Regions from separate parts of the Providencia sp. PROV004 genome, predicted to be linked through region 1. Evidence: predicted binding sites of a transcription regulator. Region 1 holds the regulator's gene; each other region holds the start of a gene.
The links. The regulator Fur, encoded in region 1, represses iron uptake genes when iron is present. The targets are predictions, from matches to a motif close to ATAATAATGAGAACNACTATCAA.
Positions count from the first base shown of each region.

Region 1 (4,220 bases):
GTCAGAAGCCGCCATTATGGAGAATATGCCATTAATTACTCAAGGAAGAACCGTCATTAGCATTGCTCACCGGCTAAATACGATTATGCACGCTGATAGGATATGTGTGATTTGCCAAGGAGAAGTACACGAGATGGATACCCACGAAAACTTACTCAAATCAAATGGTTTATACGCCAATTTATGGCACCAGCAGACACAATAATACGAATAAAAAAGCATCACGCTTATAGCAAGTGGTGCTTTTTTACCAAAAGCGCTCATTTTACAATCAATTAAACCCAATCATCATTGATGAAGCTATAGCACAAGGGGATTAGCTAGGGTATCATGGCGCGCTGAATTACTGGCACACCCTTTTAGCAGTTATAGACATGGCAAAAGAACAAACGGATCGAACGACACTAGATTTGTTCGCTGAGGAACGAAGGCCTGGGCGACCTAAAACAAGCCCGCTATCACGGGATGAACAACTGAGGATCAACAAACGCAACCAACTGAAACGAGATAAAGTGAAGGGATTGCGCAGAGTTGAATTGAAACTGAACGAAGACGCTGTCGCGGTATTGAATCAGTTAGCTGAAGATAAAAATATAAGCCGTAGTGAATTGATCGAAGAAATTTTGATGTCACAACTTGAACATGTTGATACATCAATACTCAAGTAACGTTATCTTGATAAATCACACAAATTTGACAGACTTAGCAACATTTTTTCGCCAAAATAAGGCGTAATATTCTATCTATTTTCGTTCTAAACGGGCTATAGAAGGCGAATTTTCACCTCTAGCTCTCTTAGAAAAACAAGAGGTTAATCACTTTATGGCAGTCATAGGCATTTTCTTCGGAAGTGACACAGGTAACACAGAAAATATTGCCAAAATGATCCAAGAAAGATTAGGCAAAGATGTAGCAGAAGTTCACGATATCGCGAAATGCAGCAAAGAAGATATTGAAGCTTTTGACATTCTACTTCTTGGTATTCCAACTTGGTATTATGGTGAAGCCCAATGTGACTGGGATGATTTTTTCCCTACTCTCGAAGAGATTGATTTCGAAGGTAAACTTGTCGCCTTATTTGGTTGTGGAGACCAAGAAGACTACGCTGAATATTTCTGTGATGCTATGGGTACGATCCGCGATATTATCGAACCACGTGGTGCTGTTATTGTTGGTCACTGGCCAACAGAAGGTTATCACTTTGAAGTATCCAAAGGCATGGCAGATGACAACCATTTTATTGGTTTAGCTATTGATGAAGATCGTCAACCTGAGCTAACTGATGAACGTGTTGATGCATGGGTAAAACAAATCTCTGAAGAAATGTCTTTAGCTGAAATTTTAGGCTGATAGACTACATAAAGAACCCTTACCCATAGATTACACCACTGTCTTACACAAAATGACCCCCCTAAGCCAGTGGCGTAGTCTAAAATAACCGATAAGGTATCCTAATAGGATAGGTTCTCAAGAGATTATCAAAATAATGAGACAATGCATGGTTTCTATTTTTATTTTCCATGCCTATAATTGTAAATCAGTTTAGAAGACAACTGTATTGATGTTAAAAATGTCTCATTATTGTTAAATTTATGATTTAAGATACAGGACAAACCCGCATGACAGACAACAATAAAGCATTGAAAAATGCTGGACTCAAAGTCACTCTTCCAAGATTAAAAATTTTGGAAGTACTTCAAGAGCCTGAGTGCCACCACGTCAGTGCGGAAGATCTCTATAAAAAGCTGATCGATATGGGTGAAGAGATCGGGTTAGCAACTGTATACCGCGTGTTAAACCAGTTTGATGATGCCGGTATCGTAACCCGTCACAACTTCGAGGGGGGTAAATCTGTATTCGAACTAACTCAGCAACATCACCATGACCATTTAATCTGTTTAGATTGTGGAAAAGTGATTGAGTTTACTGACGAATCCATTGAAACCCGCCAAAAGAATATCGCTGCTCGCCATGGCATTAAACTATCTAACCATAGTTTATATCTATATGGTCATTGCGCAGATGGTGATTGCCGTGACAATGCTGACGCACACGAAGCAAAAGAGTAATAGTATTCAACCATCGTTGATGAAACATCATGGTTAAAAATGCCAAAACCCTGATAATACAATTTTATCGGGGTTTTTTATTTTAAGTATTAATATTCCCTTTTTTACTCGATTAGTGATAATTGTTAGTAAGTAACTTAAACACAATTATTTATCACTGTATTTTAGCAACAATGCAAGATTTTTATAAAAACTATAATAGTTGCAATTCAAATCAAAACCCTTATATTATTTCAGAGATAAATATATTCCGTTATCTAGAATAATACTTTACATATCAAAGTGGTATATAAATAACATCATAGATGATTCCAAACATTTCATACTATTTAAAATTATTTAATTACCTTGCTATAATTTCAACTCCAAATTAGAGAGTTAATGATCCAAATGTAGTCATAACGTTAAATCATCATTTAAATGCGTAATTACATTTATTGACTAAACTAATTGAGTACTTGAGTACTTGAGTACTTGAGTACTTGAGTACTTGAGTAATTTGTAAGAGATTAACTGATGAAAAAAACCTATCTTTTTCTCAATACAAGTTTTTTCTTCTGGTTTCTTACTTTAATAGGGTGGTTTTTTAGCTATTCGTCTATCACCTTATTTTCGTTTGTATTATCAATACTGTTCTTGATCGTATACTTCAATCAAAAAAAGGTAAGTAAAATGTTCACCAAAAGACAAAACAAGCCCACGCCTACAGCGACGTCCCCTTCTATAAGTAATGAGCCTGAAGTGACTACAAAAATAGAAGAACAAATAACACTGTCAACTCCGACTATTAGTGAAGAAAAATCGAATACGATTATCTCTAGGGACGTTATTTTTGAAGGAAATATTACGTCTAATGAGCAAGTGCATATCTATGGGAAAGTCATTGGAAATATAACAGGAAAAGAAAATACGGTTAAAGTTATGTTAAACGGCCAAGTTACGGGAAATATCACCTGCAAAGAACTGGTGGTTAATGGTCGTATTGAAGGTGAATGCTTATCTGATACTATTTGTATTGAAAATAATGGGGAAATCCACGGTACTATCCATTACAGTAGTTTATCAATTAAAAAAGGGGGAATTTTATCTGGCCAAGCACAAGTTAAAAACCCACCCCATCAATCAGAAAAAGTTACCGTATTAAAAGATAAATTAAAACAAGATACCCTTATACTCAATGAAAGTGTAAATAACGCATCCTTGTAATCAAAAATAAAATAAGGTGAATAAATTCACCTTATTTTTAACTCTTAATATAAGTGTTTATTCTTGTCTTAATATTCCATTCAATATTAAAAATATATGGTAAGCCTTTAGCTATCAGGGCAAATGACTGCTATAGTTTCTTTATAGCAGTCATTGCTACTAAAGGATTTTACTAATTAGAATACCGTGAATGGCATCATCACCATAAATTTAATATCTTTTTCATCTTGGAAGATATTTCCGTAACCACCGCCATAGCTCGGAATATCTGTATGGTTATCATACTTGGTAAAATGCAGTTTAAATAGCGTATCTTTTGCTCGACCTGATTGTACGGTATATAAAATATCAAAGTTCCATGCACTTTCTTTTAAGCGTACATCCTGAGCATATTGGCTATTAGTACTTGGTTTAGCATCCCATCCATAAATATATGAGGTTCCAACCTTCCATCCAGCTAAGTCCCAATTTTTTAAATCATACATAACACCGGCCATAACGGCTTTTTCATTATTAGCATTCCAATCCGAACGGCCATCCCACCAAATGTCCATGCGACCATTTGATGTTGCCCAACCGGGGGTCATACGCTGCAGGAAATAACCTTGGTTACCTTTGGCTTTTACATAGGTTCCTTCTAATTTAAAATCAAATTCATCGTAAGTGTAGCCTAGTGTCATCGCTTGCAACCAAGCTAAACCGTCATAAACATCGTTAACTCCACCGCCTGAAACCTTATCTTTTGCACCATAAAATTGATAAGACATACGTAAGTCACGGTCAACAACAGGAACTGCATAGGAAACCTTGGCAAAATATTGATCCATATAGCTTTTAGCTTGCCCATATGCCCCTTCTAAGACTAAATTGTTTTTAAAGTCATATTTAAAGCCAATTGAGTGTAAATAACTGATCCCAGTTTCACCATCCGCTTCACGAAAGTCA
Region 1 covers NZ_CP042859.1:3,195,754-3,199,973, forward strand. The annotation lists partial or broken gene FVA69_RS21745 (type I secretion system permease/ATPase) at 1-205, shown strand, start outside; gene ybfE (LexA regulated protein) at 375-668, shown strand; gene fldA (flavodoxin FldA) at 823-1,350, shown strand; gene fur (ferric iron uptake transcriptional regulator) at 1,620-2,069, shown strand; gene FVA69_RS14630 (bactofilin family protein) at 2,742-3,275, shown strand; gene chiP (chitoporin ChiP) at 3,452-4,220, opposite strand, start outside.

Region 2 (4,220 bases), 1.6 Mb from region 1:
CAATGCGTAACGGGTGTTTTGCCACCTGCTCTGGGTCTAATTCAACACGTACAGGCAAACGCTGTACGACTTTAATCCAGTTCCCTGTCGCATTTTGGGCAGGCAATAATGAGAAAGCACTACCGGTTCCCATATCAAGCCCAACCACGGTACCGTTATAAACAATATCTGCCCCGTAAAAATCACTGTTGATGGTCACGGGTTGCCCAATACGGACTTTTTCTAATTGAGTTTCTTTGAAGTTCGCATCAACCCAAACAGGCTGAACAGGCACAATCGCCATTAAAGAACTTTGCGGACTGACTTGAGAGCCAACTTGAACATTACGCCGTGAAACATATCCCGTCATTGGGCTTTTAATTTCAGTACGTTGTAAGTTTATCCACGCACTGCGTACACTATCAGCGGCTTGCTGAATCGCAGGTTGTTTTTTGAGCTCCGTATTACGCAACAATGCGCGGTTGGCATTATATTGTTGAATAGAAATATCCAGAGCCGCCTGCGCAAGTTGCACAGCTTCTTGGGCGTGCTGCAGGTCTTCCTTCGAAATGGTACCACTGCGGCCTAAAGCTACACGACGTTGATAATCTTTTTGCGCTTGCGCAAGTGTCACACGATTTTTTTGAATTTGCGCTTGATACTCATCACCATTGATATACAGTTCTTTGGTTTTGCGTACGGTGGTCGCTAAATCATGTTTGGCTTGTTCAAATGCCAATTGCGCATTCGTTTTATCCAATACAACCAGTACATCCCCCGCCTTTACCAAGTCAGTATTTTCAAAGTTAACTTGAGTGACATTACCTGTTGTTTGCGCAATTATCGGGATCTGTAAGCCAGATACATAAGCATCATCGGTATATTCTTGAAAGCGTAAAACTAAAAACCAATAAACACCGTAGGCGACAAATAATAGAATGATAATTATTGTGGCTATCACTATCCATATTGTTCTACGTTTTTCATTAGTCGTTTTTTGATTATGTGTTTCTGAATGGGTTTCTTGACTCATAATAACTCTCAAGGTCTGAAATCAATATTAATTCTCCCTCTATATTTACGAAGTATATGTAATAAAGCAATAGTTAATAATTTACAATTAAATTAATTCCAACAAAAAAATTAATTCATTGATATAAAACAAATAATTAAAGGGAATCAGAGTTCAACATTAGATTAATGTTTATTATCAAAACAATGAAATTCATTCTTAATTAGATTAACGATAAAAATTAATGAAATAGTTCAAATGATATTTATTATGATAAAAATTCCGTCACTCAATTATTGATATTCTTTTTTTGATTGAATATTTCTATTTATTAGACCATATTTATGATTTCTTAACTTGGAGTTTTCATTTTTTATCGCGGGCTGCCGCTTGCTTTTTAATACCACTGATTGTCTCGATTTTCATTTTTGTCCTCATCAATACAACATTAATAAACTCAATACGGTGCTTAATAGAGTAACGAAGTACGTTGGTAATTGCTGGCCTTTCGGGCAGCTTTTATCTCTTTACCAGTACTTAATATTATTCATTAGGTTAACGAGGTTATCCCCAAGGATACAGGCTAATTTTGAATGTATGTTTCATATAACTCAAATTTCCCTAGTAGATGCTAGCGCTAGAGTAAATTCACGCACAACCAAACACCATAAACCAGAGTTAAACCTTAATTTTTCGTTAAGCTTGACAAAAATCGTAAAAGGGGAAAACACCGTAGGTGAAAATTCTTAGCTGAGATCAAATATTGCTCATAAATTAGCTAGCTCATTATTTATTTTTGATATGTTTTAGTGATAATATTCGCAAACAATATAATTATCATTCTCATTTATATTTACTAGGGATAACTATGACTTCGCAATATCACTACACCCTGATTGCCGCCGGTGTTTGTGCGGCTTTATCTTCATTTAGCGCTACAGCAGCAGACAATAAAACAGATACCATGGTCGTCAGTGCATCAGGCTTCTCGCAACAACTGCGTGATGCTCCTGCTAGCGTGACCGTGATCAGTGCAGACCAATTACAAAATAAACCTGTCCGTGACCTCGCCGACGCCGTTAAAGACGTGGAAGGGGTAAGTGTCGTTGGTGCTGCAAACAAACAAGATATTAATATCCGTGGCTTACCCGGCGAATACACGCTGATATTGGTCGATGGGCGCCGTCAAAACAGCCGTGAATCACGTCCTAATGGGAGCGGTGGCTTTGAAGCAGGCTTTATGCCACCTGTCGAAGCGATTGAACGCATCGAAGTGATCCGTGGACCTATGTCCTCCCTGTATGGTTCCGATGCAATGGGTGGTGTTATCAATATCATCACTAAAAAAGTGACTAATGAATGGCATGGCAGCGTCACCACTGGGGCTATTATCCAAGAAAACAGTGATAGCGGTAACTCGACTGACGGTAACTTCTATCTGTCTGGCCCATTAATTCAAGATAAACTTGGTCTGCAATTATATGGTGGTGGTAACTACCGTCAGGAAGATAAAATCTTAGAAGGTCATCATCAGCGTGATAACCGCAGCTTAACAGCTAAATTAACCTTTACACCACAAGAGAACCAAACCTTCTTACTAGAAGCAGGTCGTAGTACTCAAGAGAAAACATCGACACCAGGTAAATCTGGTGCTGAATATGAAATTCGTGGTGGAGACAAGCAATATAACTCTAAAGAAGAGTGGCATAACGACCGTAACCATGCAGCTCTGACTTATAAAGGTGAGTGGGATTCTTTTAATACTGAGCTAAGTGTTTACCAAGAAAAAACCAAACGTAAAATAAAATCCCAAGACCGTAATCAAACTACAGGCCATTGGGAAGGCGGCTATGAGGCTCGCGTACCAGAAATCACCAACACCGTTGTTGATGGAAAAGTGGTGGCTTTCCTGCCGGACAATATCCTAACCGTTGGTGGGCAATACCAGTACTCTAAATTGAAAGACAGCTCTTTGGTTTCAAAAGGCGTAATGGAAAAAACCAGTATGTCAGTCGATCAATCAGCACTGTTTGTGGAAAATGAATTTACCGCAACAGATGATCTGATCTTAACGGGTGGCCTACGTTTAGATCACCACGAAACCTATGGTAACCATTGGAACCCAAGGGGTTATGCTGTTTACTACCTAACCGATGAAATCACCATTAAAGGGGGCGTTTCTTCAGCTTTCCGCGCACCTACATTACGTGAAATCAGTAAAGGCTATGGCACCTCTACCCAAGGTGGTAACGGGATTATCTACGGTAATCCAGACCTCAAACCGGAAAAAAGTGTTAGTGAAGAAATCAGTATTGCCTATAACCATGAATCTGGCTTTAATGCGAGCTTAACCTTCTTTAATACCGACTTCAAAAACAAGCTAACTAGCTACTCACTTAATCAAGCCGATCCTAACCACCCTAATCTCACGTTATATACCTACGACAATGTGGGTAAAGCGAACATCAAAGGTGTTGAAGTTGCAACGGGCATTCCTATCGCACAGGATTGGAACCTCAACCTAAATTACACATACACCGATTCAGAACGTAAAAGTGATGATGAGAAATTAGGCAATGGTCTTTCCTTAAAAGGCTATCCATTGGATAAAACACCAAAACATATCGCTAATGCGAAATTGGATTGGAACTTCAATGAAGACCTAACCTTATACACACGTGCGCATTATGAAGGAAAACAGGTGTGGGCAGCACAACGTAATGGCTCAAAAGTACCTCGCTATCGTAGTGGCTATACCACCATGGATGTGGGTGCAACCTACCAATTATTTAAAAACACCAAACTGAACTTTGCAGTGCTAAATATTGGTAATGAAAAAGGACCTAAAATTGATAAAGTTGATGGAAACTGGGATGTTGAAGACGGACGCCGTTATTGGGCGAACGTTAACGTTAGCTTCTAATTAACTCTGAGGGTGTGCCTGTTTCAGGTATACCCTCAAAACCCTTAAATAGACTCAATAAATGAATAAAATCATATTAAGTAGCATATTGCTGTGTATGACCAGTTCCGCATTTTCCCGCCCAAGCCAGACTATCCCGAGTATGGACGAGCAAGTCAGCCAATTTTATGATATCCAACAAACGGATATGACTTACGGTGACCGTGCGCTGCGCATTTACAGTGCAGTGCCCTATAATGTCACCGCACAACGCCCTATCCTGTATATGCTTGATGGTAATGGTTTATACCCCAAAGCGGTTAATCG
Region 2 covers NZ_CP042859.1:202,921-207,140, reverse strand. The annotation lists gene emrA (multidrug efflux MFS transporter periplasmic adaptor subunit EmrA) at 1-1,012, opposite strand, end outside; gene FVA69_RS00905 (TonB-dependent receptor domain-containing protein) at 1,860-3,914, shown strand; gene FVA69_RS00900 (alpha/beta hydrolase) at 3,976-4,220, shown strand, end outside.
Region 2: the regulator Fur is predicted to act here: its motif matches at 1,822-1,844, upstream of FVA69_RS00905 (TonB-dependent receptor domain-containing protein).

Region 3 (4,220 bases), 410 kb from region 1:
TTGGAGCTTAAAGCACTGTTAATTACGCGCTCAGAACAAGGTATGAGCTTAATTCGTCGCGATGAAGCACCATTGCATTTACCGACTCAGGCGCAAGAAGTGTTTGACGTAACAGGAGCCGGGGACACCGTAATCGGCGTACTTGCAGCGTCTATTGCATCTGGTCGCCCATTACATGAATCTTGCGCATTGGCTAATGCCGCAGCAGGCGTGGTCGTGGGTAAATTAGGAACCTCCACGGTTTCGCCAATTGAATTGGAAAATGCCATTCGTGGCCGTGCTGACACCGGGTTTGGTGTGATGAGCGAAAGTGAATTGAAACAAGCCGTTGCGAATGCAAGACAGCGCGGTGAGCGTGTGGTGATGACGAATGGTTGTTTTGATATTCTTCATGCAGGGCATGTGTCGTATTTAGCCAATGCACGTAAATTGGGAGACCGTCTGATTGTAGCTGTAAATAGCGATGCATCGACACGCCGCTTAAAAGGTGAAACACGCCCAGTCAACCCATTAGAACAACGCATGACCGTTTTAGGTGCTTTGGGGGCAGTGGATTGGGTTGTGGCTTTTGAAGAAGACACTCCGCAACGCTTAATCGCAGAAGTGCTGCCAGACATCTTAGTTAAAGGGGGGGATTACCGCCCTGAAGAGATAGCGGGCAGTGCGGAAGTGTGGGCCGCGGGAGGCGAGGTCAAAGTCCTTAACTTTGAAGATGGTATTTCCACAACGAATATCATTAAAAATATTATGAAAACGAGTTAATTTATCATTATTAATTAGTTAGTTAAAAACCTCACGTGGGTATGTAAAAACGCCGTGAGGTTTTTATTTATCTAAAATTAAAGAGGTGTCACTTTTTCAATTTAATTACTCAGCTGTCTTTTCTTCTACATTTAAATGGGCTTCAAGTGCGCTAACGCGTTGTTCCATTTTCGCTAATTTTTCGCGGGTACGTAATAAAACTTGAGTTTGAATATCAAATTCTTCACGGCTGACTAAGTCTAATTTACCGAGCTGTGATTGTAACAGTGAACGCAGTTTTTTATCAAAATCTTCACCTAAATCACGTACGCCTTGCGGTAAAGCGCCTTGAATTTGGCGGGCAACTTGTTCAATTTTTTTCGGATCGAGCATTCGCGGGTCCTTCAGTTAATCAAGATATTATTAAGCGTAGTGTAATACCTCTTTTCGCCTTGTGCTAGCTCGAATTAGTTAGCAAAAAGGCCTCGTTGTATTATCTGTGACGAGAGCAGCTTGCTATTCGTCTAAGGTAGTAAAATTAACCGTGATAACTCTAAGTTTTTATTCATGTTTTTTGACTAAAAGTGTGAGTCATTCGCCAATTTTGATTATCATCGTTGCGAACTTGAATTATTGGCGTTATATTAATTGCGTATATCTCAGGGCGGGGTGAAAGTCCCCACCGGCGGTAAACATGCATCACGCATGAAGCCCGCGAGCGCTTTACTATTTTGTGGTAAAGGTCAGCAGACCCAGTGTGAATCTGGGGCCGACGGTTATAGTCCGGATGGGAGAGAATTAACAGTATCTGCATGTTTGTGCTGTTACGCACAATAGTGTTCTGCATACCTGAATAGGTAAATGCCTGTTGTTGGCTATTTATATATTCACCATTTCTCGTATTCCTAAGACTGCCTTGATTCTGGTAACTAGTTAATAACTATTTAAGAGGTTTTTTACCATGGATCATTCGCTACTTTCTGTATTCGGTAATCCTATCGAGCGTGTTGAAAATGCTATCGAGGCTTTACGCCAAGGTAAGGGTGTTCTTGTTCTTGATGATGAAGATCGTGAGAACGAAGGCGATTTAATTTTTGCTGCAGAAACCATGACTGCGGAACAAATGGCATTTACCATTCGTTATAGCAGTGGGATCGTATGTCTTTGTATCACTGAAGAACGTCGCAAGCAGCTCGAATTACCAATGATGGTGGAAAATAACACCAGCCAAAACCAAACTGGCTTTACGGTAACCATCGAAGCGGCAAAAGGCGTGACTACGGGGGTTTCTGCGGCGGATCGTATCACCACTATTCGTGCTGCTATTGCTGATAATGCAGTTCCTGCTGACCTAAATCACCCTGGCCATGTTTTCCCATTGCGTGGACGTGATGGTGGGGTATTAGCGCGTCGTGGACACACTGAAGCATCTATCGACCTTGCTACTCTAGCGGGTTTCAAACCTGCTGGTGTGTTGTGTGAGTTGACTAATGATGATGGCTCTATGGCTCGCACCCCAGAAGTGGCAGCATTTGGTAAGCAGCATGGTTTGACGGTTGTGACAATTGAAGATTTAGTGCAGTACCGTCTTCAGGTCGAGAAGAAAGCGAGCTGATCCTCATAATATTTTGAGGAAGAGCTCTAGATAGAGATTTTGATAAGTTTAAATATTAATAGGCTAAAATAAGCTAATTTATTTAAATTATTGATAGTACGTTAAGCATATAGAATGTTATTAAGGCCACAGAGTTGCACACCTCGTGGCCTTTTCAATTTTTTTGATGATCATACTCATAATTAGCCCACTGTGTTTTTGACAGGAAAGCGTATGCTGTAGGAAGAAACTAATTGAGTTGGAGTTGAAATCATCATGTCGCTAAATACTTCAGTGGTAAAAAATAAGATCCCTGCCATTTTTATTGGTCATGGTAGCCCCATGAACGCGATTGAGGATAATCCTTATACTCAAACGTGGGAGAAACTCGGTAAAGCTTTACCTCGGCCAAGTGCAATTTTAGTGATTTCAGCCCACTGGTATACGCGTGGAACCGCAGTTACTTCGATGTTAAAACCGAAAACGATTCATGATTTTGGTGGGTTCCCTGAAGCCTTGTACCAAATCGAATATCCTGCCCCTGGTTCTCCTGAATTAGCTCAGCAAGTTGCCTCATTATTAGCCCCTGAGCCAATTTACCTTGATGAACAAGAGTGGGGATTAGACCATGGCACGTGGGAAATTTTGGTACGTATGTATCCAGAAGCCGATATCCCCGTAATCCAATTGAGTATCGATGGTAGCAAGCCTGCTATTTGGCACTATGACCTTGGAAAAAAACTATCCGTTCTAAGGGATGAAGGTGTATTGATTATGGGGAGTGGCAATGTTGTACACAATTTACGAGCGATGAATTGGCAAAATTCCCATGCTGAGCCATACCCGTGGGCAATATCTTTTGAGAAATTTGTGTATGACAACCTGAAAAGCCATGAAACGCCACATCCACTAGCTAGCGGATTGGAACGGGAGGATGGCAAATTGTCGAACCCATCACCAGAACATTACTTGCCTATTTTACCTATTTTAGGCACTTGGGATGGTCAAGAAGAGATTAGTACACCGATTGAAGGAATTGTGTCAGCATCGTTAAGTATGTTGTCTATTCAGGTAGGATAAATTTTTCTGCGATAGCTTTGTTTCATAAAAAAGCCCAAATCATATTGCTATGTTTGGGCTTCATTTTTAGCTTTAAGTATGATTAGCCGATGATCGTATGTGGGTAAAAACGTGATAAATCTTGAGTGATCAATTCTTTATCTTCACGAATACAGATCCCCGCAGGTTGATCATTCACCAACCAGCTTCCGACTAAGGTGTAATTACCTTCAAATTGTGGAAGTGGGTGGAACTGTTGAATAATCATGCCTTCTTCGCCGTATGGGCCATCCGCGGCTGCAATTTCTTTACCGTTTTCGATAATACGGATATTAGCACCTTCGCGAGAGAATAGGGGCTTAATAACGTATTTTTCGAGTTCTGGTTGGGTTTTGCCATCTGCAAAATAAGCAGGCAGTAAATTTGGGTGATCTGGGAACATTTCCCATAACATTGGCAATAAAGCTTTATTAGAAATGATGCTCTTCCATGCAGGTTCTAACCAGCGTACACCAGCATCTTGCAATTTAGTCGAGAAAATTTCTCTTAGCATAAATTCCCACGGATATAGCTTGAACAGGTTACTAATCACCTGATCTTGTGTATCCGAAAATTCACCTTTTTCACCTAGACCAATTTCATCGATATATAAGAATTCAGTGGCAATACCGGCTTCATTTGCACAGTCTTGTAAATATTGAACGGTACCGCGATCTTCTTCTGTGTCACGGCAACAAGACATATGCAACAAACGGAAACCATACTGATCTTTTAATTGCGTAAAGCGCTCGATCAATTGCTCTTGAATGCTATTAAATTGATCGGC
Region 3 covers NZ_CP042859.1:3,607,592-3,611,811, reverse strand. The annotation lists gene hldE (bifunctional D-glycero-beta-D-manno-heptose-7-phosphate kinase/D-glycero-beta-D-manno-heptose 1-phosphate adenylyltransferase HldE) at 1-762, shown strand, start outside; gene ubiK (ubiquinone biosynthesis accessory factor UbiK) at 868-1,134, opposite strand; FMN riboswitch at 1,393-1,544, shown strand; gene ribB (3,4-dihydroxy-2-butanone-4-phosphate synthase) at 1,703-2,356, shown strand; gene ygiD (4,5-DOPA dioxygenase extradiol) at 2,612-3,415, shown strand; gene FVA69_RS16460 (glutathionylspermidine synthase family protein) at 3,498-4,220, opposite strand, start outside.
Region 3: the regulator Fur is predicted to act here: its motif matches at 2,520-2,542, upstream of ygiD (4,5-DOPA dioxygenase extradiol).

Region 4 (4,220 bases), 900 kb from region 1:
TTAACACAATTTATTTCTTAATTTTCTAAAATTGAACTATTTGTTTAATAGGTTATACCTATACATACAATCACTCAAACCTTTCAATTAATCAATGCATTGAATAATAACAATAATTTTTGTTTTCCATATCCCTTCTAGATTGAACATTTTAACTGAACGATAAATTTAATTGCTCGCACACAATTTTGCAGCAGCTTCTTTTATAGGTAATATTCTTTCCTCAACTGTTTTGGTGCTATCGGTAGGCTTAAGCAGCACATCAATAGGCTGTGCTTTAATTTCTTTTTTGATCATCAATTCAGTCGCTATGTCGTTTAATGGGTATTGCATTAGCGTGGCAGGGTTAATGACGACCAAAGCCCCATTATGACGGCACTCTAACATGACTTCCTCTCGAGTAAATGGCCAATCATCACCAAATTGTTTTTTACTCACGGATGTTAACGGTGCAGAAAAAGCAGTGCTCACGGTTCCACCCAATAACAGTGAGCAAATAATGAGTTTAAATTTCATGGTAGTGACCTTATTAAACATTGAAGATATCTTTACATATTATCAATTAAATATAAAAGTTTAGCTAGATTGGTTGGTAGCTTGCAAAAATTGCCACAGAAAGAATCGCCATCGTACCTAACAGTAACTCAACCCAACTGTTAATGATTAGGTAATTGACTCGCCCTTTTTGCTTAATAATAGGTACGATGTAATAACGATTGATAATCGCTAATAAAAGCATTCCTCCCACTAAAATGATCTTAAACCAAAGTAGTGATTGGTATTCTGACCCTGAATAATTTAATGGCCAGCCAGGTAAAAGTGTTATTGCACTAATGATCCCTGTAATGACCACCAGTACAACAGCGATATGGCCGAAGCGCGAAAAACGCATCATGGTATTCACAATTTGTTTGTCCATCCCTTCTGCCATTTCTTTTTTATTGCGCAAAAATTGGATGCAAATTAAAAATGGCCACAAACCGCCAAACCAATATGCAGAGCTAATGAGATGAATAAATTGATTAATACGATGGAATGTTCCGAGTAGGCCATCATGCATGGCCGCGTGCCCAATAAAGGCATGCAAACCAAGCAGGATCACTGAAAAAACTAATATTAGTTTCAATCGTAATTGAATTGATTTTATAAATAAGACCAATAGCAATAATACAGATGACAAAAGTTCCCAACGCCATACTTGGCCGAATGACGTCCCTAAAACCCCTTGCCATATCTGCCAATCAATACTATCTTCCCAACCATCACCCATCAGACCCGCTTGCGCAATCATCCAGCTGAAGGCTGTTAAGACAGTAACAATGGCACAAAAGAAAATGCCTTTATTCAAATAGCGGCTTAATAAATAATTAAATGAGCCGCGACTAAGTACCACTGCAAATATTGACATTCCACACATCAATATTGCAGCGATAAAATGAATAAAGCGAATAAGGGTATAAAAAGCTTCTAGTGACATATTATTTCACTGTAAAGCTATACGTTCCTTTTGTTTTGTGTCCGTCGACAGAAACGACGCTCCAATTAACATCATATTTCCCAGCAATGAGCTTGTCTTCCACAGGAACGACCACTTTAGTGTCGTTACTCGGGTCTAACGTTGCTTTACCGGTTTTTACTATTTTATTTTCAGGCCCGATAATACTGACCTTAGTGAAATTAACTTCGATACCTTCAGAAAAGCTTAATGAGATTGACTCTGGCGCTTGCTCCACTGCCGTACCTTCAGCAGGAAGCTGGTCTTTTAATTGTGCATGGGCAAATGCTTGTTGGAAAGACATGCCTAAAAATAGAACGGCGACAGCGCTAAGTTTGCGCCATGAAGATTTAATAGGGTTAATTGGCATAGTAACCTCTTAATTTGCAGGTGAATTTAGAATAATTGCCAATCATTATACGGAAAACAAACCATTTTACCGCTTAAAAATGGGTTTTATCGGCCTATCCTGTGAGTTTTCACACAAAATGAAAAGAAAAAGACTTATGAACATTGAATTACAGAATTCATGCCCATAAGCCTAGAGAGGTCTTTATGCATCAAGTAGAGAGAAAAACTAGATTTCTATCTACTTACTGGTGTGTAGATTAGACATGCGTTGCCGCAGACAGGTTTTTCAAATCTTTATCTAACAAGAATAGTGCTTTACCAGACTCACCCACCATATCCAGTTTATCCAGTACTGATTTAAATAATTTCTCTTCTTCATGTTGCTCTGCAACATACCATTGTAAGAAATTAAATGTAGAATAATCTTGTGTTGTCATTGCTAAATGAGCCAATTTATTAATTTCACGAGTAATTAATTGCTCATGTTCATAAGTTTGGGTGAATACATCACTAATTGATTTGAAATCAACGGGCGGCGCAGCAATTTGCCCTAACAGTGGCAACGCCCCAGTGTCACTAAGATAATCAAATAAACGCTGCATATGTTCCATTTCTTCTTGTGAGTGTGCTTTTAAGAACGCTGCAGCGCCTTCATAGCCTTTATCACTACACCAAGCACTCATTTGCAAATAGAGATTTGCAGAATAAAACTCAAGATTTAATTGCTCGTTTAATTTTTTGACCATATCTGTAGTTAACATATTTAAGCCTTATCGGTTAATCATTCATGCGTATATTATGCACAGTATTACAATAATTAAAACCCTAAAACAATCTTAAAACAAAAAAATCCAATTTACTGATAATTAATAACTTTTGTTAAAAACAATAATAATCAATCTCATTATCTTTCCCTGTTTTTCTATTAATAGCTAAATATATAAATATATAAATATATAAATAGATAAATTTAACTCTTATTTTTATTATTACAATTAATGTAATGAGATTTTTTCTCATTATCCAGTTACAATAATAAGGTATGAATTTAACCGTAGAGATCAAATATGAGTCACAACCTTGCTTTATTGCCTAAAGATGAAATGGATAAGGTCAATGTCGACCTTTTGGCTTCTGGTGTTGCATTTAAAGAACGCTATAACATTGCCATCATTGCTGAAGCTGTTGAGCGAGAACAACCTGAACACTTAAGGGAATACTTCAGAGAGCGATTAGTATACTACCGTCAGCTGTCACAAAATTTTGCTCGTATGCCTTATGAACCACGTAATCGCTAGGCTCACGGATACACAGAAAAAATGACACAAAAAAGGGATAACCTTAATGGTTATCCCTTGATATTCAATAAAAAATTTATTTAGTTGTATTATATGTCACGGTATTATTTTGGCAGTCTACCGCAACTGAATAATGCAAATCGGATTTTGCACCTCGAACAACCAGCGGTACGGTGTAACCTGTTTCAGTTTTAGTGACTTCACCATCATTGACCCAAGCAACCGCTTTTTTGCCTAAAGCCGCTTTTTCATCTGTCCAACGAGGCAAACGATTATGCATAAAGTCACTTTTCACCTGTGCTGCAATTTGCGGCTCAGTTAGCGTACCACAACTGACGAAAGGCGCAGCTTTACCTTCTTCATTATTTGCGCTTAACGCAAAAGAACTAAAAACCAGAGCACAAGCACCTAAAATTACAGCAATTTTTCGATTCGCTTCCATACCATCCTCCGATACCTATTACTAGGTAAAGATTTTTGATTAGTTTAGCGGCTTATTTCAGCCTACCAGATACCAGTTATCTTCTGGTTATTATCTAGTCTTCATTGATAAATAGAATGACTTAACTAATATTAATCTATCAGATTTATGCATGAATGTTAATAGTATGTTTATAGATTATTAATTTTCATCATCGAAACGAACGTGGATCTGTTCTTTACCTTGGTGCTTTTCTCTAATTTCATGAGCGACTATTGCAATCGCCTCACCACTACTCATACCTTCCGCCATCAATTGATGAATTTTTTCAACAGCTTCTTGCTGTTCTTCGTGATTAAGTGCTGGCATACCAGAAAACATGGTTTAAACCTCATGAATAAAAGACTAAAATCAATGATTAAGATTTTAACATTTCTTCGACTATTAAGATAAGAATATATGTTAACCTGTATTGATTCACTTGCGGAAATTTAAACTCATCATTATGGTTATCAAAAAAATCCAACTACCTTATAGCCCAAATGCAGCCATTGATTATTTTACCCCATTGGCACACCTGCCATGGGCGATGTTATTACATTCAGGTAATGCAAAACACTTACATAATCGCTTTGATATTATCGTTGCTGACCCG
Region 4 covers NZ_CP042859.1:2,295,909-2,300,128, reverse strand. The annotation lists gene FVA69_RS10220 (YebY family protein) at 169-516, opposite strand; gene copD (copper homeostasis membrane protein CopD) at 581-1,477, opposite strand; gene copC (copper homeostasis periplasmic binding protein CopC) at 1,479-1,865, opposite strand; gene ftnA (non-heme ferritin) at 2,104-2,607, opposite strand; gene FVA69_RS10200 (DNA polymerase III subunit theta) at 2,914-3,144, shown strand; gene yebF (protein YebF) at 3,221-3,586, opposite strand; gene FVA69_RS10190 (YoaH family protein) at 3,767-3,946, opposite strand; gene pabB (aminodeoxychorismate synthase component 1) at 4,071-4,220, shown strand, end outside.
Region 4: the regulator Fur is predicted to act here: its motif matches at 2,735-2,757, upstream of ftnA (non-heme ferritin).